Regions from separate parts of the Paenibacillus ottowii genome, predicted to be linked through region 1. Evidence: riboswitches for the same ligand, from Rfam matches in the RefSeq annotation. Region 1 holds a riboswitch; each other region holds the start of a gene.

Region 1 (7,780 bases):
CTGGAGGAGCCAATTCCGCTCGTGCAGACTACGATGGCTCGAACCTCCCGCTGCAATTGTCGCAGCCGCTCCAACGAAGCGCCAAAATGCATGACCAGAAATCCGATCTCTTCATCCGGTACTTCCATTTCTGTCATATCCGCCGCAGCCTTTTTGACCGAGTCGAACAAGCTGCCGTAATCCTTGCGGATTTGCTGAAGGAGAGGGTTGCGGATGGACTTCCCCTCCCTCAAACGTTTGAGTACCGGAGCCATATGGGCAATCAGCCCTTCACGCAAAACGCGGTCCTCTGCCAGTGGTGTGCCTGTCTCTGCCTCCACACGACGAATCAACTCATGAACCAACTCCAGCAGTACAAGATCATCCAGTGGCAGCAACCGTGTGGAATGATCCTCAGCATCACGGAACAGCAACCTGAGATAACTTCGTTCTGAGTCTGGAAAATCAATATCCATCGCCGCCGACAACTCTGCGCATATGCGTTCTACCATAGCTGTGCGCAGCATGATATTCTCCTCCGAATCTGTCTTCGGATACGGGAGGGAGGGACGATGATCTACAACGTACCCGAGTCGCAGACGTGCCAGTGACACGCAAATTTGAATCAGCAATTCCATATATTTGCTTTCCACCATGTTTTTCAGCCATTGATCATGAGGCTGCCAGAGGGCGTTCTCCACGGTTAGCAAGTTCCCCCTGCCAATCATCTCCAGCAATTTTTCAGTGACACGTGTCACCGGACGAAGCTCCTCACGACCGGAAAACAGATCCGATTCATCCAAATATTCGAGAGCCAGCTCAGAAATCGCCCGTCTTTTGTCTATCTCCCGTCCTGTAATCTCGACACCGTATCCCCGTCTGCGCACAAGCACGAGCCCTCGATCTTCGATCCAGCTTTGTAATTCGTCCAGATCATGACTGACCGTAGTTACTGTGACTTTCAAATCCGATGCCAGCGCCAGCAGCTTGATCGGCTCCTGTGTATCCAGCAGCATGCACAGAACTACAATCTTTCTCTCCTCAGCCGAGTAATCGTCTGACTTCGTATGCAGCAACTGCTCTCGTAGACTTGCAAGCTGAGTTGGGTCGGCATCCACATAGATACCGATCCCTGATTTTTTCTCCAGCTTTACCTCATGAGCCGCCAACCAACACTCGACTGCGCCAAGTTCCCGATGGACCGTCCTTGTGCTGACATTGATCTTCTCGGCAATTTCCCCAGCCGTAACCTCTTGGGGCTGCTCCAAAAGATACTCCACAATGTCAGATTGTCGTTTCGTAATATTCATAAGCGCATACCGTTCCTTCCCAAGCTCTATTCCCTTTCAGCAGGAAATACAAACTGTACACAGACGGCTGACTTTATAGGGATTAGGAGCCGGATTTCAGACGGTCAACCAGCGCTTCGTATTCAGGGCTTTTCAGAAAATTGTCAATGGAAATGTGCTCAGCATTCGGGGCTATCGTTTTAGCCCGGTCTGTCAACGTTTTTTGCGTAATGACAATATCCGCATCCTGTGGAATTTCACTGATTGCCGTATTTGTTACCGTAACGTCCACGCCCGCCTGTTTCATTTTCTTGCGTAAAATGGAGGCTCCCATGGCACTTGAACCCATGCCTGCATCACAGGAAAAGACAATTTTGTTCACTTCGGATTTATCCTTGAGCAGCCGATCTGTAGCACCCTCGGCAGTACGACCAGATGCTTGGTTACTTTCCGCTACAGTGGCGCTAGCACTTGCACCTTTGCTTTGATTTTTCATATCTTTCAGGCGGGATGCAGCTTCCTCCAGCCCCTCTTCCTTCTGCTTACCTGTCTTGAGCAATACTGCGGCTACAGCAAAGGATACGACCGCAGCAGCGACCACACCGCTCAGCATCGGCAAATATCCACCTTTTGGTGTCATCAGGAAATAAGCGATGATACTACCTGGTGAAGGAGCAGCAACCAGTCCGGCACCTGTCAACATAAAACAGAAGGTTCCCACAACGCCCCCAGCTATAGCAGCAAGAATCAGAATCGGCTTCATCAAAATGTAAGGGAAATAAATTTCATGAATCCCGCCGAAAAAATGAATGATGACTGCACCAGGAGCAGACGACTTCGCAGAGCCTTTACCGAACAGGCAATAGGCCAACAAAATACCGAGGCCTGGCCCAGGATTGGATTCAAGCATGAACAAAACGGATTTTCCGGTTCTTGAAGCTTCCTCCAGCGCAATTGGACTCAATACTCCGTGATTCAATGCGTTGTTGAGAAATAATACTTTTCCGGGCTCAATAATGAGGTTGACAAGCGGCAAAAGCCCTGCATTTACGAGAAACTGTACCCCTGCCGACAGCACTTGGCTGATGGTTTGTACGACTGGGCCGATGCCCACATGAGCGAGTAGTGCTAGAATGGCACCGATAATCCCAGCCGAGAAATTATTGACCAGCATTTCAAAACCTGATTTGACTTTGCCTTCAATGGCCTTATCGAACTTCTTCAATATCCATGCAGCCAGCGGACCAGCTACCATCGCGCCTAGGAACATCGGGATATCGGCCCCCACAATGACACCCATCGTCATAATGGCACCGATCACACCTCCACGCTGTCCGTGAATCATTGTGCCTCCTGTATAACCAATCAGCAGCGGCAGCAAATAATTTTTCATCGGATCAACCAGTTGTGCAAAACCCTCGTTCGGGAACCACCCGGTCGGAATAAAAAGTGCTGTAATTAATCCCCACGCGATAAAGGCCCCCATATTGGGCATAACCATACCGCTGAGAAAACGGCCAAAACGTTGTACGGCAACACGAGCGCCACCGCTTGAACTGGACTTTGTGTCCACTGTGCTCATATTCATATCCTCCTTGTGAGTAAATAGCATCACTACCTTTTCTTAAAATTCATACTAAATGACAGCGCTATCTTCATCAACGAAATGAAAACGTACTTTCGTCATGAACGTTGATGACAACATTTAAATTTAAAGTAACGCCAAGGCATTATACCTGCATAATTCTTCTTAATATGGCCGATAACAATAGAAATTAGTCGAAGAAACATCGTTGTAAATCTGCATATTTTTTAGTGGGACACCCTTCTAAATCTGAGGAAATGACGTAATTACGCCTTCTAAAAACAACAAAAAAATAGCCGCTATGTCAGGTCATAGCGACTATTTTATACAAAAACCGAGCGGACTCACGATGCTCTTATTTAATTCAAGATCCATACAAAAAATCAAAATAAAAGGTAGTAATTCATGCTGTATTACTTATTATTGCTGATCCGAAATCAACTGTTCGTACTGCTCCGCAGACAGCAGTTTGCCCACAGCTTCCTCGACATCATTGCTCATCTCTACTTCGATCATCCAACCCTTTTCATAGGGAGATTCATTCACCAGCTCAGGTGTGCTTTCCAGAGCTTCATTCACTTTCATAACGGTTCCCGCCACCGGAGCAAAAAGATCGGAGACTGTCTTCACCGATTCAATTGTGCCGATCTCCGCCCCCTGTTCAATCGTTGTTCCCACCTCAGGTAATTCCACAAAAACAATATCACCCAGCTGATGCTGTGCAAAGTCTGTAATGCCGATTCGCAACGTTCCATCCGCTGTGCGCTGAACCCACTCATGTTCGTCTGTATACCAGAGTTCCTGTTTCACTTCACTCATCCTGCTTCGCCTCATTTCCACATGAATAAAATGCTTTTGATCACTTGTATTAGACAGGTTAAGATTATGACAACAAGAACATCCATGTCAATAATACTAACAAAAATACTTCATACCAACCTATATAGCATAGTCTATCAAAAATAATAACTTGTAACAAACGCTTACATATCCTTATTTATACATTAAATGTTTTTCATATTGTTTCATATGACATTTTTATTGACATTTTGAATGAATTTGCGTATTAATGGGTTATAGCAAATGCTTTTGGAAATACATCGACAACTGCAAACGCGGATGAACGCGGAGGGAGAGACTGCCAAAAGGATTCTCATAGCTGTTGTCGTTTGTGAGACAGTTATGCACGCGAATCGGATCAAGTTGTTACCTGCAAAACCGGGTAGCATACCATTGATCCAAAAGGTAGCGCCGAAGGAGTAAACTTGCATTGCAGGTGAATCTCTCAGGCAAAAGGACCTTTGCCGGACGCATCTCTGGAGAGCATTCGCGATTAGAGCGGATCACCCAAGGGGAAACCTGGTACATACCGGGGTAACTTTCTGGTATCAAGGACAGAGCTGAAAAAAGAGTATGGACCGCCGTCTATACGTTTCTTTCAGCCTGTCTTTTTTGTTTTGGCCGATTACACTGGATAGGAGTGGAAAAATGTCTAATTTGCGAAGAACACCACTATATTCGTCCTACGGGACGCAACCCGGAGTTCGTTGTATTGACTTTGGCGGGTGGGAGCTCCCCGTTCAGTTTAGCGGCATTCAAAAAGAACATGAGGCCGTCCGCCAACGCGCGGGTTTATTCGATGTCTCGCATATGGGCGAGTTTTTGGTTGAGGGCAAAGAAGCCGAGGCTTTTTTGCAGCGAGTAACCACAAATGATGTCAGCCAGTTGGAACCGGGCCAGGCACAATATTCACTCCTGTGTTACCCCGACGGAGGCGTAGTGGATGACTTACTTGTATATTGCAAAGGACCAGAGCGCTACATGCTCGTTGTGAATGCTTCCAACATCGACAAAGATTGGGATTGGCTCATTCGTCACGTACCTGCATCGGTTCATCTGGAGAATGTGTCTGACGCAATAGCATTGCTGGCATTGCAAGGACCAGAAGCAGCACGCATTGCCGCTGCCGTAACAGATACAGATATAACGAATCTGGCATCTTTCCGATTCCAGGAGAACGTGCAATTGTTTGGAGCAAAAGCGCTTGTCTCGCGAACCGGATATACCGGGGAAGACGGCTTTGAATTTTATATACCTGCTGAGGAAGCACCTGCCGTCTGGGATGGTTTGCTTCGTTGCGGTGAGTCGTATGGGCTGATTCCTGCTGGACTTGGTGCTCGCGATACGCTGCGCTTCGAGGCGCGGCTGCCGCTGTACGGACAGGAGTTATCTGCCACCATTTCACCGCTTGAGGCTGGTTTAGGTTTCTTCGTCAAGCTGAGTAAAGGAGATTTTATCGGCAGGGAAGCACTACAACGCCAGAAAGAACAAGGAATTCCTCGCAAGTTGATTGGGCTGGAAATGATGGACCGCGGCATCCCGCGCGCTCATTATCCGGTATTTGCTGAAGGCCAACACATCGGTGAGGTCACCACGGGCACCCAGTCGCCCACCTTGAAGCGCAATCTAGGGCTGGCCCTGGTGGACAGTCGTTTTAGCACCCTAGCTACACCGCTGGAGGTCGAAATTCGTGGTAAGCGTCTGCGTGCGGAGGTGGTCGCAGCCCCCTTTTATAAACGACCACGCTGATCTTAAACTCTCTTCATTCCTGAAAAAGCGATCATATCGTGTGTGAAATTCTGGATTTTCCAATCCCGGTTATATATTAGCTAATTTATTATCTAAATTTTGCTTTTTGAAAGGAGCCAGAACCTATGAAGCAGCATCGCTATCTCCCCATGACCGAACAAGACCAAACCGAAATGCTGCATGTGGTGGGCGTATCATCCATTGACGAGCTATTTAGTGACATTCCAGAGGCTATTCGATACCAAGGGGAACTCCCTCTTTCCTCTCGGCTCGACGAAAGAGCCTTAACCCGCCACATGGCCAGACTGGCCGGACACAATGCCAATACTGATACACATGCCAGCTTTCTTGGTGCAGGCATTTATGATCATCATATTCCGTCCGTTATCCAACACATCACCTCACGATCCGAATTTTACACCGCCTATACCCCTTATCAGCCGGAAGTAAGCCAGGGCGAGCTGCAAGCCATCTTCGAGTTCCAGTCGTATATTTGCGAATTGACAGGTATGGCTGTAGCGAATGCCAGTATGTACGATGGGGCGACAGCTCTGGCGGAAGCAGGCTCATTGGCTACCGCAGCCACGCGCCGTAAACAGCTCATCGTATCAAGGTCTGTCCATCCAGAGGCACGTCAGGTATTGGCAACCTATGCACGCGGATTGGATTTGGACATCGTGGAGATTGGCTGTTCAGACGGCGTAACGGATGTCGATGCGTTAGCCGCAGCTGTATCGGAACAGACGGCGGCTGTTTTGGTTCAGAGTCCCAACTTTTTCGGAGCCGTCGAAAATTTGAAGCCGATGGCTGACCTCATCCATGCGCAGCAAGGGCTTATGGTTGTCAGTGCCAACCCACTGGCGCTTGGCTTATTGGAGGCGCCTGGCAAGCAAGGCGCAGATATTGTGGTAGGCGACGCGCAGCCGCTTGGGATCTCGTCCTCCCTCGGCGGTCCGACCTGCGGTTACTTTGCCGTTTCACAGGCGCATATGCGCCGTATCCCTGGACGGATTGTAGGCCAAACCACAGACCGTAACGGCAAACGCGGTTTCGTACTGACCTTGCAAGCGAGAGAACAGCATATCCGCCGCGAAAAGGCTACCTCTAACATTTGCTCCAATCAAGCGTTGCTTGCTTTAACGGCATCAGTGTACTTGTCCGTCATGGGAAGACAGGGTATCCAGGAAGTAGCCGAGCTGAATGTGCATAAGAGTCGCTATGCATTAGAGCAATTGCTGAGCTTGAAAGGCATAACTGCCTCGTTTCATGCACCGACTTTTAATGAGTTTGCCCTTAAACTGCCTGAAGGTATGGATATAAGTAAACTTCAGGACAATCTGTTAGCTGCCGGATTTATTGCAGGCTATGATTTGGGCCGGGACTATCCGGAGCTTGCTGGACATATGCTGATTGCCGTAACCGAGCAAAGAACCAAAGAAGAGATCGACCAATTTGTACACACCTTGGAGGGATTGCTATGACACACGCCGGACAGGATCAGAAACAAGAGCTGTTGCAGGAACATGATCAGGCGCTCATTTTTGAATTGAGCCGTCCGGGTCGCATCGCCTATTCCCTTCCTGAGTGCGATGTCCCTCGTCGCCCGGTAGCAGAGCTTTTGCCAGATTATGCGCTGCGCAGCGAGCCTGCGGCGTTACCGGAGGTATACGAAGTAGATGTTATTCGCCACTATACCGCTCTGTCCCAGCGCAATTTTGGCGTCGACAACGGATTTTATCCGCTCGGCTCCTGTACGATGAAATACAACCCGAAGGTGAACGAGGATGTCGCCCGTTACGCAGGCTTTGCTAAAATCCATCCCTATCAGCCGGAGGGTAGCGTCCAGGGTGCTATGGAGCTGCTGCATACGCTCCAAAACGATCTGGCTGCGTTGACCGGCATGGATGCCGTCACGCTTCAGCCCGCTGCTGGCGCCCATGGCGAATGGACCGGGCTGATGATGATCCGCTCGTACCACGAAGCACGTGGTGAGCGACGTACCAAGGTGCTCGTGCCGGATTCCTCGCATGGAACGAACCCCGCCAGTGCAAGTGTCGCGGGCTTCGAAACAGTCACCCTACCCTCCACCCCAGAGGGGCTGGTGGATCTGGATGCGCTGCGTCAAGCCGTAGGCAACGACACCGCTGCGCTCATGCTGACCAATCCAAACACGCTGGGTCTGTTCGAGAAGCATATTACTGACATTGCCGCGATCGTGCATGACGCAGGTGGTCTGCTTTACTATGACGGGGCAAATTCCAACGCCATCATGGGGATTACCCGCCCCGGGGATATGGGCTTCGATGTGGTGCATCTCAATCTGCACAAAACGATGAGC
Region 2 (7,780 bases), 390 kb from region 1:
CCTTCAAATTATTTAGCTCCAGTAGTGCCATGAGCAGCCTCTCCCTTTGTCTCGTCTTCAAAATGAAAATGCTGGTAACATGTACAGCGGACCCAATGGCCGGGGGAAATTTCATTTAATTGAGGATGGTCTTCATGCATTCCCTGCTGAATCCAGGGAATACGCGGAGCAAAACGACAGCTACTACGGGGAATATCTTGCAATGAGGGAACCATGCCACCGATGACATGCAGCGTTTCTCCCTTGGTATGCGATCCCGGCATGGAGGCCAGCAAGGAACGCGTATACGGGTGCAGTGGATGCCGGAATAATTCAAAAACATCAGCGCTTTCGACGATTTCTCCGGCATACATGACCACCACACGGTCGGCTACTTCGGCCACAACGCCAAGATCGTGCGTAATCAGAATAATTCCGCTTCCGGTCTCCTGTTGAAGCTGTTTGAGCAAGTCGAGAATTTGCGATTGAATGGTCACATCGAGCGCAGTCGTCGGCTCATCTGCAATAATAAGAGAGGGTCGGCAAGCGATGGCAATCGCGATCATCACACGCTGACGCATCCCTCCTGAAAGCTCATGCGGATACTGTTCATACACACGTACAGGGTTGGGGATATCTACGCTTTCCAGCAGCTCCAGTACACGCTCCCTTTTTTGCTTCGTAGAAAGGGAAGTATGATAATCGAGATTTTCCTCGATCTGCTTACCAATGCTCATTAACGGGTTAAGTGCTGTCAGCGGGTCCTGAAAGATCATGCCAATGCCCGCTCCGCGAATTTTATTCATTTGCCCTAAGGAGAGGCGGATCAGATTCGTGCCTTTAAAAAGAACCTCTCCTTCGACACGTGTCCGCTCCATGTCATGCAGTTGTGGGATTGAAAGCGCCAGCGCGCTTTTGCCACAACCGGATTCTCCGACCACAGCCAGCACTTCATTGGGGTTGACCGTCAGATCCAGATGGTCGACTGCGGGGTGATATTGATCGTTAATGCGAAAAGATACGGATAATCCTTTAATCTCCAACACAGGTTCGATATTCAATGCGTGCGCTTCCCCCATTCTCCATGGTCTTGTCCCGCTAATTCTCACCATGTTTGATGTTAAAACCTTCCACAAACATTACATACCATTTTTGTCGGAATAATTTGAATACATCCTATCACCAGTATATGGATATATCAATTAAGATTATGCTATCAACATCATTTAAAAAATCAATGATCCAGCAGTGGCGCGACTTTCCTGGCACAAAATGTAACCCAATAACCAACCACAGGTTAATTTTCATCACAAAAAAGCCGTTTGATCCCCTACAAAGGATCAAACGGCTAACTAGCACCCAACAACTCACTCTGATTTTTTTACATTTGTTACGAAGCCGCTCCATAGGAGCCCGATTTGAATGTTTTTGGATCGTACCATTTGTAGCCTGCTGCTGGAGCAGACCAAGGCTCAGGTTGCGGTTCCGTGGAAGCCGCTGGCTCCTCAATCGGCAGAAGCTTCGTCGGTTGATCCAGCGTTAAGCCTGCCACATCGGATAATTTGGTGTAGTCCTGCTTCCATGCAAGCCATTGGACCGTTTGCACCAGGAAGGTCGCATCGTCCACTTCCTTGAAACCATCATACGTCTTCTTCGACTGTCCGTTTTCCTCGCGCACATATTTCGGTGTAGCATCTTCTACGGGAGAAGAATCACCGATGAAGGCTGCCTTGCCTTGACCGACCTTGGAGATTGCCGCAAATGGCCCTTCCGCACGGCCCCCGCCGTTATAGACACCCTGGTCTACAGCATTGCCCCATTTTTTCGTACCTGTCGGGATATAGGCAATTCCCTTCGCTTTGGTAGGATCAATAATAGCCAGCGTAGAGCCCGCATGCATAGCAATTGAACGTACACCCTTGGTAATGCCAAAAGATTGATCTTCAGCTACAATGTCCGTAGCATTCACGTCACCAAGCGCATTATAGCGGAAACGAACGCCAAAGTTGGTTGCCAGCCAATCAGAGCTAGTTAACCCTTGCATCGCCGGTGATGCTGCTTCTTCTGCAGTCATGCCTTTTGCCGGATTAGTGTAGGCTCCACGACGATAGCCATTCATAACCTCGGAGGCATCCCAACGGTTTTTGTTGCGGTCCGCATTATAGTGGTCGGAGATGAAGAAAACACTCCCCCCGTTATTCACGTATTGTAGCAAAGCCGCCTGCTCGGAAGCTTTAAATGGAACATTCGCTTCACCGATGATGAACACATCATATTGGCGCAGCTTGTCATAGGTTATGGCTTGTTCCCCAAAAGTAAAAGGAATAGAGCGGTTCAATTGGTCCACAGTAAAACCTACATTACGCAATCCATCGGCAAAATCAGAGAAGGCGCCGTCAATGACCCAATCTGCTGCCCCAGCCGTCTGTGCGTGCGTATTATCGAACAGCACTTTTTTACCTTTGCCGTCCGGCAATGTCGTACCGGGCTGACCCGGGTTTCCAGGATTAGGCTCGCCTGGATTACCAGGTTCCCCCGGCTCGCTTCCATTCACCAGTTCCACAGCGCTTGGGCTTTTTACTCCGCCAAAATTATTGTAGGCGCCAAGTGTACCTGTCACACGAATTTTACTGCCGATCAGCTCAGGATGGCCTGTTAGTCCATATTGCCCTCTGTACGCTGATGTCAGCTGCACATCCAGTAGATTCGACGTGCTACGTTCATTCACCTGGTCGGCAATCAGTACGTTAAAATCATTCGCAAACGGGGAAGAAAAATTAGCCGTTTGCGATCCGGTAGCATGTCCAACAATGTAGCCTTCCACCGTCACTGTGCCTCCACTACCTTGGCGCTGAAGGGCTTCGGCTACTGTCAGTGCTCCCTCTGCTTTGACCTGACCGAATGGAACGAAGATCCCGATCAGCAGCGATATGATCGCCGCCAGATGCAGCACCCCTTTCAAGCGTGAACCTGTGAACCGCGAGCCTTTTACCATACGTCAATATCCCTCCTATAATTCCATAAATGTACTTGTCCTCTATCAGATTAGCTATCAATCTTCTAATTCCTTCCTGGTTTGATCCATAATTATGTAAATTTTTATCTTTTTTATCGGAAACACACTTGTTTATGTAAAAATCGAACCCTGCGATTGACAGCGAGCGCGGCATACATTACGCTAAGGAAGATATGTAGAACGGTATACGCGAATGAAGATGACGGGAGAGTCTGTCCAGAGGCTTACACGCTGGCGGCACCGAAGGAGCAAGCCGCCAGCACCCGGCTGGCGGATAATCTCTCAGGTCCATGTATCGTCATCTGACGCAACTCTGGAGAGAGCGCAAGCCACCCAAGGGGTAAGGCGGTATGGACACCGCACGAAACTCTCAGGTAACGAGGACAGAGATAAGGGGAATTTCCTTATCCTGTCCTTTTTTGTGCTCACATTGTACGTCAGCATCAGGAACCGTTATATCCGTGCAAAGACGCGGAAATACCATATACTATGGTTGTAGAACATACAGGGGGCCATACCATGCGTTTCAAAGATGTATTTTCCATTATCGGTCCGGCCATGACCGGACCCTCCAGCTCACATACTGCAGGCGCGGTGCGGCTTGCACGCGTTGCCCGGCACTGGCTCGGGGCGCAGCCTGACCGCGCCCGCATGACACTGTACGGCTCCTTCGCCGACACGTACAAAGGACACGGTACCGACCTGGCACTCATCGCAGGCCTGCTCAATTACGATACGGACGATCACCGGATTCCCGATGCCGAGCAATGGGCGGAGCAGGCTGGAATGGCCGTAGAATTTGCCGTTAGCGGACTCCCCGCGCCCCATCCGAACACCGTCCGTTTCGAGCTATGGAAGGGCGAGGATCAGCGCACCCTGCTCGGCTCCTCCATCGGAGGCGGCAGTATCCATGTCCAGCAGCTCAACGAATTCCGAGTTAACCTGACCGGAGAACTGCCTACGTTGGTGCTTCTCCACTCGGATAAGCCCGGTACATTAGGTGCGGTAACTTCAGCATTGGGCGCTGCTGACATTAACATTGCCTACATGCATGTGGATCGCAAAGGTCGGGATGGTGAAGCACTTACTGCCATCGAAACGGACAGTCCTCCTACGGCTGAACTGATTGCCAAACTGCGTTCTTTGCCTCATATGTATGAAATTAAAATGATTAATCTGAAAAAAGGAGCTGAATCCGATGCGGTTTAGCCATCTGCATGAAATCAGCGCGATATGCGCTGAGGAATCCACCACGATTGGCCGCCTGATGATTCAAGAACAGGTACAAGAGACGAATACAACGGAAAAAGAAATCTTCCGCCAAATGTCTGATTATTATGAAGTCATGAAGGAGGCCGTTCATCGCGGTCAGACGCAAGACACCGTATCCCGCAGCGGATTGACGGGCGGGGACGGCAAGCGCCTGGCCGAGTATCTGCGGACAGGGGAGACCTGCTCCGGCGACGCCTCCGCGCTCGCCATGGCTTATGCGCTCTCTGTGTCGGAGGTGAATGCATCCATGGGGCGCATTGTCGCCACGCCCACTGCTGGCTCTTGCGGCGTCATCCCCGGCGTGTTCATTAGTGCGCAGGAGCGTTTCGGCTGGGATGACGAGCATATGGTGCACGGCTTGTTCGCAGCCGGAGCCATTGGCTACGTCATCGCCAACAACTCCTTCATTTCCGGCGCGGAGGGAGGCTGTCAGGCTGAGATTGGCTCAGCCATCGGGATGGCCGCTGGTGCAATGGTCGAGCTGCGCGGCGGCACGCCTGAACAGGCCATTCACGCTGTAGGCCTAGCGCTCAAGAATACGCTCGGTCTGATTTGCGACCCCGTTGCCGGGCTCGTCGAGATTCCGTGCATCGTGCGCAACGGGCTGGGAGCCGTGACCGCACTTGCCGCAGCGGATATGGCTTTGGCGGGAGTACGCAGTGCCATTCCGTCTGACGAAGTCATTGACGTGATGCTTGAAGTCGGCAGCGCAATGCCGTCGAAACACCGCGAGACCGCCAAAGGCGGCTTGGCCCAGACACCGACCGGCAAGCGCTTGACCGAATCCCTTACACGCAACACACTGGCCAAGAAAGACAAGTCATAGCTCTAAGCATTAAACCAACTACTTTTCCTCTATAAAACAAGACGAATATTTCTCCCCCACATTCTCCAAGGGAAAGAGAATTCGCCCTTAAAAATAAAGGAGCAAGCATACGTCTAGGGACGACATGCTTGCTCCTTTTCTTTTCAATCGATTACAGATTACTGGACAGTTACCTGTACCTTCGTCATTTTACCTGCATATTTCACGGTAATTACAGCTTTGCCCTTGCCCTGTGCCTTAATGTTACCGTCTTTGACGGTCGCAACAATAATTCTGGACGAGGACCAGACAGCCGGTTTGGTGACATCCTTCTCCGACTCGTCCTTATATGTGGCTGTCGCCGTAACCTTAGCCAACTGCCCTGCCTTCAGGTTCAAAGCGACTTCGTCCGTTTGCAGGTATTTAAGCGTATCAACATCTACAGGCACGCTGATCACTTTCCCGCCGAACTTCGCCTGAATGTTAGCTTTACCATAGCTAACCGCGGTAACCTGACCCTTTTTGACAGTGGCGACCCTATAATTGGATGTTTTCCATTCAGCTTGGGTCGTAACATCCTTTTCTTTACCATCACTGGATTTAACCACAATGGAAATGGTTTTTTGGTCTCCAGATTTGAGGGATAACGCGATGGCATCCGCTTCAATCTTTTGCGCTACGTCTACTTCTACCGTAAACGTAATGGTTTGCTTGCCATAGGAAGCCGTAACGGTTGCCTTACCGTTGGCATTCGCTTTAATCAAACCTTCGCTAACTTCAACTACCTTGACGTTGCTAGTAGACCAGGTGGCATCCTTGGTTACATCTGTTTTTGTACCGCCACTCTTAACGCCAGTTACTTTCAGTTGCTTTGTTTCCTGAGCACCGAGCACAATGACACGCGAATCGGTTTCCAGACGGTCTACAAGGCCTACTTGCACGTTAATCGTCAGCTTTTTGCCATTGTAGGTCGCTGTAATCACTGCTTTACCAGTCGCTTTACCCGTAATCGTTCCCTTGGACACAGAAGCAATATCTTCCGCACTTGAAGTCCATTCTGCATCCTTTGTAACATCTTCCTTACGCCCGTCCGCATAAGTAGCCGTCAGAGTCGCAGTATAATCCTCATTAATATCAATTGTTGCCGTTTTAGAGGACAAAGACAGATCACCAGGTACATTTACGGATACCGTAGCTGTGGCTGTTTTACCGCCATAAGAAGCTGTGATCGTTGCCTCACCTGTTTTATAACCTGTGACTTCTCCCCCGCTGACAAAAACGATATCTTCATTACTGGACTTCCACTCTGCTTTACTTGTGATATCTTCTTCCGTCCCTGTTACATAGGTTGCGGTCAGCTTGAGCTTTTTGGATTCCTTAGCATTCAAGCTCAGCTTGTCCTCGCTTAAATCCAGAAATCTAGAGGTTTCGACATCTGTCTTGATCGAAACCGTCTTATCTCCGTATTTAGCGGTCACCGTAGCCGAACCTGCTCCAATGGCCATAATCGTTCCTTTATTCACTGTTGCAATTTTTTCATCGCTTGATGTCCAAGCAACTTTATCCGTGATATCTGTTACCGTACCATCCGGGTACACAGCAGATACCTGTATTTTTTTAGATTCATCCAAACGGAGAAAAATATTGGTTTCGCTGGCTTTCAGCTTATTCGTCTGATCCACATCCACCGCAATCGTAGCGGACATCGTGCCATATTTACCCGTAATTGTCGCCTTCCCTGTGCTATATCCGGTAATCGTGCCTTTCAGAACATCTGCCACGGCTGTATTGCTGGAGCTCCACTCGGCAGACTCTGTAACATCCTGAGTTGATCCATCCGGGAACGTGGCTGTCAATTTAACCTTCTCTGTATCCTTTAACAAAAGAGAAACCTCTGATGTACTGGCATCCAGCCGTTTAACCTGCTCCACCTGTACAGCAATCGTTACGGTCTGTTGTCCATATACAGCCTTAATATTGGCTGTACCAGCTCCTTGAGCGGTGACCAATCCATTGACTACAGTCGCTACCTTCTGGTTATCGGAGGTCCAGGCAGCATCACCTGAAACCTGAGCTGTTGTATTATCACTGTAAGTCGCTGTCAGATCAATCTGCCCTGTACCGCCTGAACGCAAGTTCAGGCTTTGTACACTGGATATCAGCGCCTTAACCTTCTTCGTTACATGTACCTGAACGGATTGTACCTTCTCCTTATAGGTCGCAATCACAGTGGCTTCCCCTTCAGCCTTGGCTGAAACTGTACCATTATACACCGTAGCAATAGATGTATTATCACTTTTCCAATCTGTGCTGACGGTTACATTCGAGGTTGTCCCATCGGTATAAACAGCCGTTGCCGTCAACGCAGCTGTATCCCCCTGTTGCAAAGTTACCTCGTTAGACGAAAGGACAATCTTGGAAAGCACCGCTTCTGCTGCAGATGCAAACCCTGCATATGATGTAAAACTTGAAATCAGGATGACCAACGCCAGAAAACCGGACCATCTATTCTTCAAAATCTAATTCCCTCCTATTTTCAAAGCTAAAAATTAAGGATTTGGCAAAATCCCTACACCTACGTTTTATGTCGTCATATGGAAAAGAATAGTTTAGACTTTAGAGAAAATTTGGTCCTTATTAACTAGAAACAGTACTTTTACAGACAGCTATAAGCAGCTGCACGAATTCTCAAATGGTGGTATTCTTCC
Region 3 (7,780 bases), 1.5 Mb from region 1:
GGTAAAATGATTGCATTTCCCATGGATACTGGGCCTACCGCCCTCTTCTATCGCAGCGATCTGTTTGAACAGGCAGGCTTGCCTAGTGAGCCTGAACAGGTCAGTTCCTCTATCCGTACATGGGATGATTACATGGCAGCCGGAGAACAACTTCGCCAGAAATTCGGAAATCGTTCGTTTTTGACCGATAATATTGTAAACGTTTACAATCAAGTGCTCGCTCAGCATACAAACCTGTACTTCAAGCCGGACGGAAGTTATGTCGGCAATCAATCTCCTGACATCCGGCTGGGCTGGAAAACCGCTGTGAATTTCCACAGCAAGCAGCTGCTCGCCAATGCGGATGGCTGGACTCCTGAATGGAATGCTTCGGTCAATAACGGCAAAATCGCCTCGTTCGTAGGGGCAATCTGGATGAAGCAAGTGCTCACTGAAGCCGCGCCAGATACTGTGGGCAAATGGAGAGTCGCCCGGGCTCCTGGAGGAGACGGTAATCTGGGAGGGTCTTTCATCTCTATCCTCAAATCCAGCAAGCACCCCAAAGAAGCTTTTGAAATCCTGACCTGGCTGCAAAACCCGAAACACCAACTAGAAGCCTACCATAAAATTGGGCTGTTCCCATCCACTCCCGGTGTCTATGACGATCCAGTCATGGAGACACCCGAGCCTTTCTTTGGTGGTCAGGCCACTGGCCTCATTTTTGCCGCCTCCGCACGTCATGTAAAAAGCAGCTATTCTGGCGAGCGCTATCCTGTCATCCACGGCATAGTGACCCGTCGCCTTGCTAATGTGGCCAAACAAGATGCCAACCCCGATGCATTATGGTCGGAAACGATGCAACGAATTGAACGGGAATTACAGCGTTGAAAACAAAAATTCAAAAAAGGCGTGTGGATAATATGCTGAGAGAAATCTGGAAGCACCGGACCGTTTATGCTGCGATCTCGCCATTTTATCTGCTGTTTGGCATCTTTGGCTTGTTTCCGATTGGATTTTCATTGTACCTGGCGTTTCACAAATGGGACGGGATCGGAGACATGACCTACAACGGCTGGGGTAACTTTCGTTACCTTGTGACAGACAACGAATTTTGGCAGGCTGTAGGCAATACATTTGTAATCTGGGTGTACGCCACGATTCCAATGCTATTTCTAGCCCTTATTGTTGCCTTTATGCTGTATGCTCCTTTTGTGAAAATGCGCACCTTATGGCGAGTTGGGTTCTTCCTGCCCAATGTGACGTCTATTGTTGCTGTGGCCATCATCTTTGGCGCCTTGTTTGCCAACAATTTTGGCTTTCTCAACTACCTTCTGCAGCTCTTAGGTCTACCTATGATCCAATGGCTAAATGTACCGTGGGGTATCCAAATCGCCATTTCTTCCATGGTCGTATGGAGATGGATGGGCTACAATGCCATCATCTATCTGGCCGGACTTCAGAGTATCCCACATGTGCTGTATGAGGCAGCTAAAATAGATGGAGCAACGGGAGCACAGGCTTTTTTCCGCATCACCATTCCCATGCTGCGCCCAGTTATTTTGTTTACGGTCATTACATCTACCATCGGCGGCATGCAGCTCTTCACCGAGCCACAGGTTCTGGTCGGTAATGACGGCGGTTCGGGGGCAAGTGGCATGACCATCGTTTTATACCTGTACCGCGAGTCGTTCATCAACAACTATTTTGGATACGGTGCTGCCGTCGGATGGGGCATGTTTCTCATCATTGCTGTATTTTCCATCATCAATTGGAAACTCGTTCAAGGTAATAAATAACGATGGAAGGAGCGTCACAACATGATGCAGACACGTAGTAAATCCATTGTTCTGTATGTCGGGCTGCTGGTGGGAATCATCCTGTCCATGTTTCCATTTTATTGGCTGATTGTCATGGCGACCCGTACAACCTCAGACATCTATCGTTTTCCGCCACAGTTGTGGTTCGGCAGCCACTTCCTGGATAACATAACGAGAGTATTGCAGCAGATTGATTTTGCCGGAGCCTTTGTGAATACCCTTTTTGTAGCCAGTTCTGTTACCCTATTGGTGCTGTTTTTTGATTCACTAGCTGGTTTTGCATTCGCCAAGTTTAATTTTCCGGGTAAAAAGGTGCTATTCGTCATCCTGCTAGCTACAATGATGGTTCCTTCACAACTTTCGCTCGTCCCCTCCTTTGTCATGATGGCTTCCTTTGGATGGGTGGGTACGTTCAAAGCGCTCATCATCCCAGGTATGGTAAATGCCTTCGGCATTTTCTGGATTCGCCAGTATGCAGAAGAATCCATTCCCAAGGAACTGCTGGATGCGGGACGTATGGATGGTTGCAGCTTTTTTCGACTGTACTGGAATGTAGCACTGCCGATTTTACGTCCTGCGTTCGCTTTTCTCGGCGCATTTACCTTTATAGGAGCTTGGAATGATTACTTATGGCCATTAATCGTTTTAACAGATGAACGCAAATTCACGCTTCAGATTGCCTTGTCCCAGTTGAACGGAATTTACAATACGGATTATGCAATGGTCATTGCCGGCACCCTGCTGGCTGTACTCCCTCTTATTATTTTGTTTCTTTTTATCAGCCGCCAGTTTATTTCTGATCTTGCCGCCGGAGCGATCAAAGATTAGCTTCACTTGATTCCCCTTATTCTCTTCATGTATAATTGTTAATCGTCATTTCAAATAGCTTACATGGCTAAGTCAGATATTAACGAGCTAGTCAAGATAAGTGATTACGATTTGAACATGAACTACGTACTGAGGGGAACCTTCCAGATGAACAAATTCACATATTATAATCCCACCAAATTAATTTTTGGCGACCATCAAATTAAAGAGTTGCAGCAAGAACTGTTGAATTACGGTAACAATATTTTACTGGTATATGGAGGCGGAAGTGTCAAGCGAAATGGCTTGTATGACCAGGTATTAAACGCGCTAGAATCTCTTCATCTCAACATTCATGAATTGTCGGGCGTTGAGCCCAATCCGCGCTTGTCCACCGTTAAGAGGGGCATCGAGATTTGCCGAAATGAAAAGATAGACTTCCTGCTTGCAGTGGGCGGCGGAAGCGTTATTGATTGCACCAAAGCCATTGCAGCAGGAGCCGAGTATGACGGAGATGTGTGGGATATTATCAACAAAAAGCATATGCCGACCCAGGCTTTGCCCTTCGGTACCATCCTTACACTCGCCGCGACTGGTTCGGAAATGAATCCAGACTCTGTCATTACCAACTGGGAAACAAACGAAAAATACGTGTGGGGCAGCGAGGTGACGCATCCGAAATTCTCCATTTTGGACCCGAAAAACACCTTTTCTGTGCCACGTGATCAGACGGTTTATGGCATGGTAGATATGATGAGCCACGTGTTTGAACAATACTTTCACAATGTCAAAAATACACCCTTGCAAGATCGTATGTGCTTTTCTGTGTTGCAAACGGTGATCGAAACAGCACCCAAGCTGCTGGAGGATTTGCACAACTACGAGCATCGCGAAACGATATTATATGCTGGGACGATTGCTCTGAACGGTACACTGCAAATGGGTTACTTCGGGGATTGGGCTTCGCATACCATTGAACATGCATTATCTGCTGTATATGATATTCCTCATGCTGGCGGTCTGGCGATTCTTTTTCCCAACTGGATGAGACATACAGTAGATCAGGATGCTGCACGCATGAAGCGGCTGATGCTCAGTATGTTTGACTTGGACACTGTAGGTAAAACAGACAGAGAGATTGCTCTAGAAGGAATTGACCGTCTAAGTGCGTTTTGGACAAGTCTCGGCGCCCCTTCCACCTTGGCCGACTACAACATTAATGATGAACAATTGGAAAAAATCGCAAACATTGCCGCCCGTGAAATGGAACACGGAGGTTTTGGTAATTATCAGAAGCTCAATCAGGAAGATATTTTAGCTATTTTGCGTGCATCGTTATAACATTCAAAAGGGAGTGCTCTCAAGCCTGTGATGGCTGAGAGCACTCCCTTTTAGTATTTATGAATTAACTGTTTGTCCTTTTTCTTCTACTTGGATAGCAGCCCCTACATTGGCACCTGCAAGAATCCCCTTTTTCTTATTAGGATACAAAGTATTCATATAGGTTCGGGTTTCTGCAACGACAATTCCCGACAAGCCGAGCAATGCAATCAGGTTCGGAAAAGCCATCATTGCGTTAAAAATATCTGCCAGCAGCCATATCGCATCCAGTTTAATGAACGCGCCCCCACCAACCAGTACAATGAACAAATAACGATAAGGCTTGATCCACTTGACCCCAAGCAAGTACTCAACACAGCGCTCTCCGTAATAGTTCCAGCCGAGCATGGTTGTGAATGCGAACATAATCAGGATGATGGTGAGCAGTTCTGCTCCCAGCGGAAATGCACTGGAGAAGGCTTGCTGAGTCATCAAGCCTGCATCGGTAGGTCCGCTCCACACCCCGCTAACCAGCAGCGTCAACCCGGTCATCACACAAATAACCATCGTATCGATAAACACGCCCGTCATGGAAATCAGTCCTTGTTCCGCAGGCCATTTGGTTTTGGCAGCTGCAGCTGCAATCGGTGCGCTCCCCAATCCAGCCTCATTGGCAAATATACCTCTAGCTACCCCGCTGCGCATAGCCAGCATAATCGTAGCTCCTGCAAATCCACCCGTTGCCGATGTTGTTGAAAATGCCGAATGGAGCACAAGCGCGATTGCAGCAGGAAGCTGGTCAGCAAACCGAATCAGTACAATGATACAAATCAGTACATATAGTCCTGTTTTAAAAGGAACGACCTTCGTCGATACCTTGGCAATACTTTTGAGTCCTCCAATGGTGACCAGAGCTGTAAGGACAGCAATTGTCAGTGCCGTTACAATCGGCGGAACGCCAAAACTGTTTTCAGTAGAAGATACAATCGCCTTGACCTGAGGAAATGTTCCGATCCCGAACAACGCTACCAGCATCCCTGAAAAAGCAAACAGCATCGCCAACGGTTTGAAACGACGTCCCAGGCCTTTTTCAATATAATACATCGGGCCGCCGGAGAATTGTCCATTCCGATCCTTCACCCGGTATTTAACCGCAAGTACACCTTCCGCGTATTTCGTCGCCATCCCAAAGAAGGCTGCTACAACCATCCAGAACAAGGCACCCGGCCCGCCCAGCTTAATGGCTGTCGCTACACCAACAATACTTCCTGTGCCCACTGTAGCCGCCAGCGCCGTACTCAAAGCCGCAAAGCTGCTTACATCCCCGCTGCCTTCATTTGGGGCCTTACCGATGAGCTTGATCGCCAAGGGCAGCCGGAATACCTGCAACATTTTTAGTCGTATGGTCAGCCATAAGCCCGTTCCCATGACAAGAATGATGAGGGGCGCCCCCCATATCCAACTGCTAATCGTTTCTAACACATGTACCAAGTTCATTTCAACCCGCTCCTCCAGCATATTAAAAAACAAAAAAGAGTCAAATCCGTTGATTCGACTCCTGGAGAGGTTAAAGGCACGAAAAAATAAACCAATTTGTGCAGGATCCTATCTCTAAAAAGCTCATAAAAGCCTAGAGTATTCCCTGTCACAGGTTATTCGCGTCTCTGTCCTTTTGCCTGAGAGTTTAAGCAGATGTTATTCTGCGGTGCACCTTCGGCGCCCAATTAAGGGTCTCTCCAGAGTTCTGTCCGTTTACGGTCCCCGCTTATTGCTGTAACCAGCCTTAGCACCTGAGAGTTTTGCCCCTTCGGTCGGAACTTTCGTTCCATCTCCCGCAAACATCAACCAGACATATGAAATTTTTATTTATTATACAGAAAACTTTCAGCTTATTACAAGTGAAAAATTTGTGAAGCCTTTTGACAAATCGATAGGGTATCTATACAAAAAGCGAGTACAGCAGATTGAATCCTTCGGATTTTCTCTGCTGTACCCGCCAAATGATATGGAATTACAATTCTTCACCATTGGTTGCTATCACATTTTTATACCAGTGAAAGGAGTCCTTTTTGGAGCGTTTGAGCGTTCCGTTACCGTCATCATCCAGATCAACGTAGATAAATCCATAGCGCTTGGACATTTCGGAAGTAGACATGCTCACAAGGTCGATCGGACCCCAGCTGGTGTAACCCATCAGATCAACACCGTCAGCAATCGCTTCCTTCATTTGAGTAATATGCTGACGCAAGTAATCAATTCGATATGTGTCATGCACAGAGCCGTCTTCTTCTACCTTATCATACGCACCCAAGCCATTTTCCACGATGAATAGCGGCTTTTGGTAACGGTCATAAAATGTATTCAGTGTAACACGAAGGCCGATCGGATCAATCTGCCATCCCCAGTCGGAGGACTGCAAATACGGATTTTTCACACCGCCAATCAAGTTCCCTGCTGCTTTCTCGCCCTCTGGCCCTGCCGATACGGTCAAGGTCATATAGTAGCTGAATGAGATAAAATCGACCGTATTATGTTTCAAAATTTCGGCATCGCCGGGTTCTGTCTGGATCACAATATTATGTTCTTCAAAATAGCGGTTCATATAGTTGGGATATTCCCCACGAGCCTGCACATCCGTAAAGAACAGGTTCAGCTGATTTTCATGCTGGGCCTTCAGTATATCCTCTGGATTACACGTATGTGGATAACTTTCTATACGGGCCAGCATACAGCCGATCTGAGCACCCGGAATGATCTCATGTCCCCGTTTGGTTGCCAGTGCACTTGCTACAAATTGATGATGCAATGCTTGATATATCGCTTGTTGTTTGTTTTCTACACGATCAATAACCACACCGCCACCTGTAAACGGACTCATGGTCATGACATTGATTTCGTTAAAGGTTAGCCAGTATTTTACTTTGTCTTTGTAGCGTGTAAATACCGTTTCGGCATAATGTACGTAATGATCTACGACTTCGCGCCCCAGCCAGCCATTATACTTCTGGGTTAGACCTAGCGGTGTTTCATAATGAGACAATGTCACCAAGGGCTCAATGCCATACTTACGCAGCTCATCAAATACATTGTCGTAGAATTGCAATCCTGCTTCATTCGGCTCGGCATCATACCCATTCGGGAAAATCCGCGACCAGTGGATAGACATGCGGAATACTTTAAAGCCCATTTCTGCAAACAAGGCAATATCTTCTTTGTAATGGTGGTAGAAATCCACACCTTCACGCTTTGGAAAACGAGCGTTTACCTTGCCAGCCAAGATGTCCTCAAGTCGCTCGGACGAAATTTCTATAGCATGATCGTTCTTACGTTCCGCTCTGGGTACATAGGCAATCATGTCTGCACTCGACAATCCCTTTCCATCTATGTCAAAAGCACCCTCCAGTTGGTTGGCTGCAGTTGCCCCGCCCCAGAGGAAGTTTTTCGGAAATCCTTTTTGCGTCTTCGTCATGGTATGAAAACCTCTTTTCTTAATTTAATGTTTTCACTTTGGTCAATAACCATCAAGTGCTGCAGTGCGAATCAATATCTCCCGGCAACCGTTCTCCTTTGAAATGCATTAATAGATGCTTTAAAATAGACCTAATGCCCTCATGAGCATCCTAATTGTTGTAACGCGTTTCATGTCAAGTATTTTTTTCTTATGTGAGGAGAAGCATCATGTCGAATCTTGATCAAATTGCAAAACTGTCGGGCTTTTCCAAGGCTACGGTATCCAGAGTGTTAAATCAGTCCCCCCATGTAAGCCAAGAAACTAGAGCTAAAATATTAAAAATCATGCAGGAGCTGGATTACGTTCCTAATCGGAATGCGATTTCTTTATCCAAGGGTCAGACGCT

Evidence for each region. A riboswitch is a leader RNA that binds a small molecule or an ion and turns the genes downstream of it on or off. The one in region 1 is predicted to bind glycine.
Region 2: another riboswitch for glycine. It lies ahead of sdaAB (L-serine ammonia-lyase, iron-sulfur-dependent subunit beta); the one in region 1 lies ahead of gcvT (glycine cleavage system aminomethyltransferase GcvT).
Region 3: another riboswitch for glycine. It lies ahead of ACQQ6X_RS19215 (alanine/glycine:cation symporter family protein); the one in region 1 lies ahead of gcvT (glycine cleavage system aminomethyltransferase GcvT).

What each region holds. Positions count from the first base shown of each region.
Region 1 is NZ_CP191577.1:45,883-53,662, forward strand. Features, by position in the region: gene ACQQ6X_RS00210 (BglG family transcription antiterminator) at 1-1,289, opposite strand, end outside; gene ACQQ6X_RS00215 (PTS mannitol transporter subunit IICB) at 1,372-2,850, opposite strand; gene gcvH (glycine cleavage system protein GcvH) at 3,274-3,672, opposite strand; glycine riboswitch at 4,064-4,161, shown strand; glycine riboswitch at 4,165-4,261, shown strand; gene gcvT (glycine cleavage system aminomethyltransferase GcvT) at 4,342-5,442, shown strand; gene gcvPA (aminomethyl-transferring glycine dehydrogenase subunit GcvPA) at 5,568-6,923, shown strand; gene gcvPB (aminomethyl-transferring glycine dehydrogenase subunit GcvPB) at 6,920-7,780, shown strand, end outside.
Region 2 is NZ_CP191577.1:433,431-441,210, reverse strand. Features, by position in the region: gene ACQQ6X_RS01990 (ABC transporter ATP-binding protein) at 1-31, opposite strand, end outside; gene ACQQ6X_RS01985 (ABC transporter ATP-binding protein) at 9-1,040, opposite strand; gene ACQQ6X_RS01980 (DUF6359 domain-containing protein) at 1,370-2,974, opposite strand; glycine riboswitch at 3,189-3,303, shown strand; gene sdaAB (L-serine ammonia-lyase, iron-sulfur-dependent subunit beta) at 3,515-4,204, shown strand; gene sdaAA (L-serine ammonia-lyase, iron-sulfur-dependent, subunit alpha) at 4,194-5,093, shown strand; gene ACQQ6X_RS01965 (Ig-like domain-containing protein) at 5,252-7,588, opposite strand; gene ACQQ6X_RS01960 (serine hydrolase domain-containing protein) at 7,729-7,780, opposite strand, start outside.
Region 3 is NZ_CP191577.1:4,130,189-4,137,968, forward strand. Features, by position in the region: gene ACQQ6X_RS19195 (ABC transporter substrate-binding protein) at 1-867, shown strand, start outside; gene ACQQ6X_RS19200 (carbohydrate ABC transporter permease) at 900-1,775, shown strand; gene ACQQ6X_RS19205 (carbohydrate ABC transporter permease) at 1,797-2,624, shown strand; gene ACQQ6X_RS19210 (iron-containing alcohol dehydrogenase) at 2,772-3,944, shown strand; gene ACQQ6X_RS19215 (alanine/glycine:cation symporter family protein) at 4,002-5,420, opposite strand; glycine riboswitch at 5,578-5,673, opposite strand; glycine riboswitch at 5,692-5,768, opposite strand; gene ACQQ6X_RS19220 (glycoside hydrolase family 1 protein) at 5,935-7,392, opposite strand; gene ACQQ6X_RS19225 (LacI family DNA-binding transcriptional regulator) at 7,602-7,780, shown strand, end outside.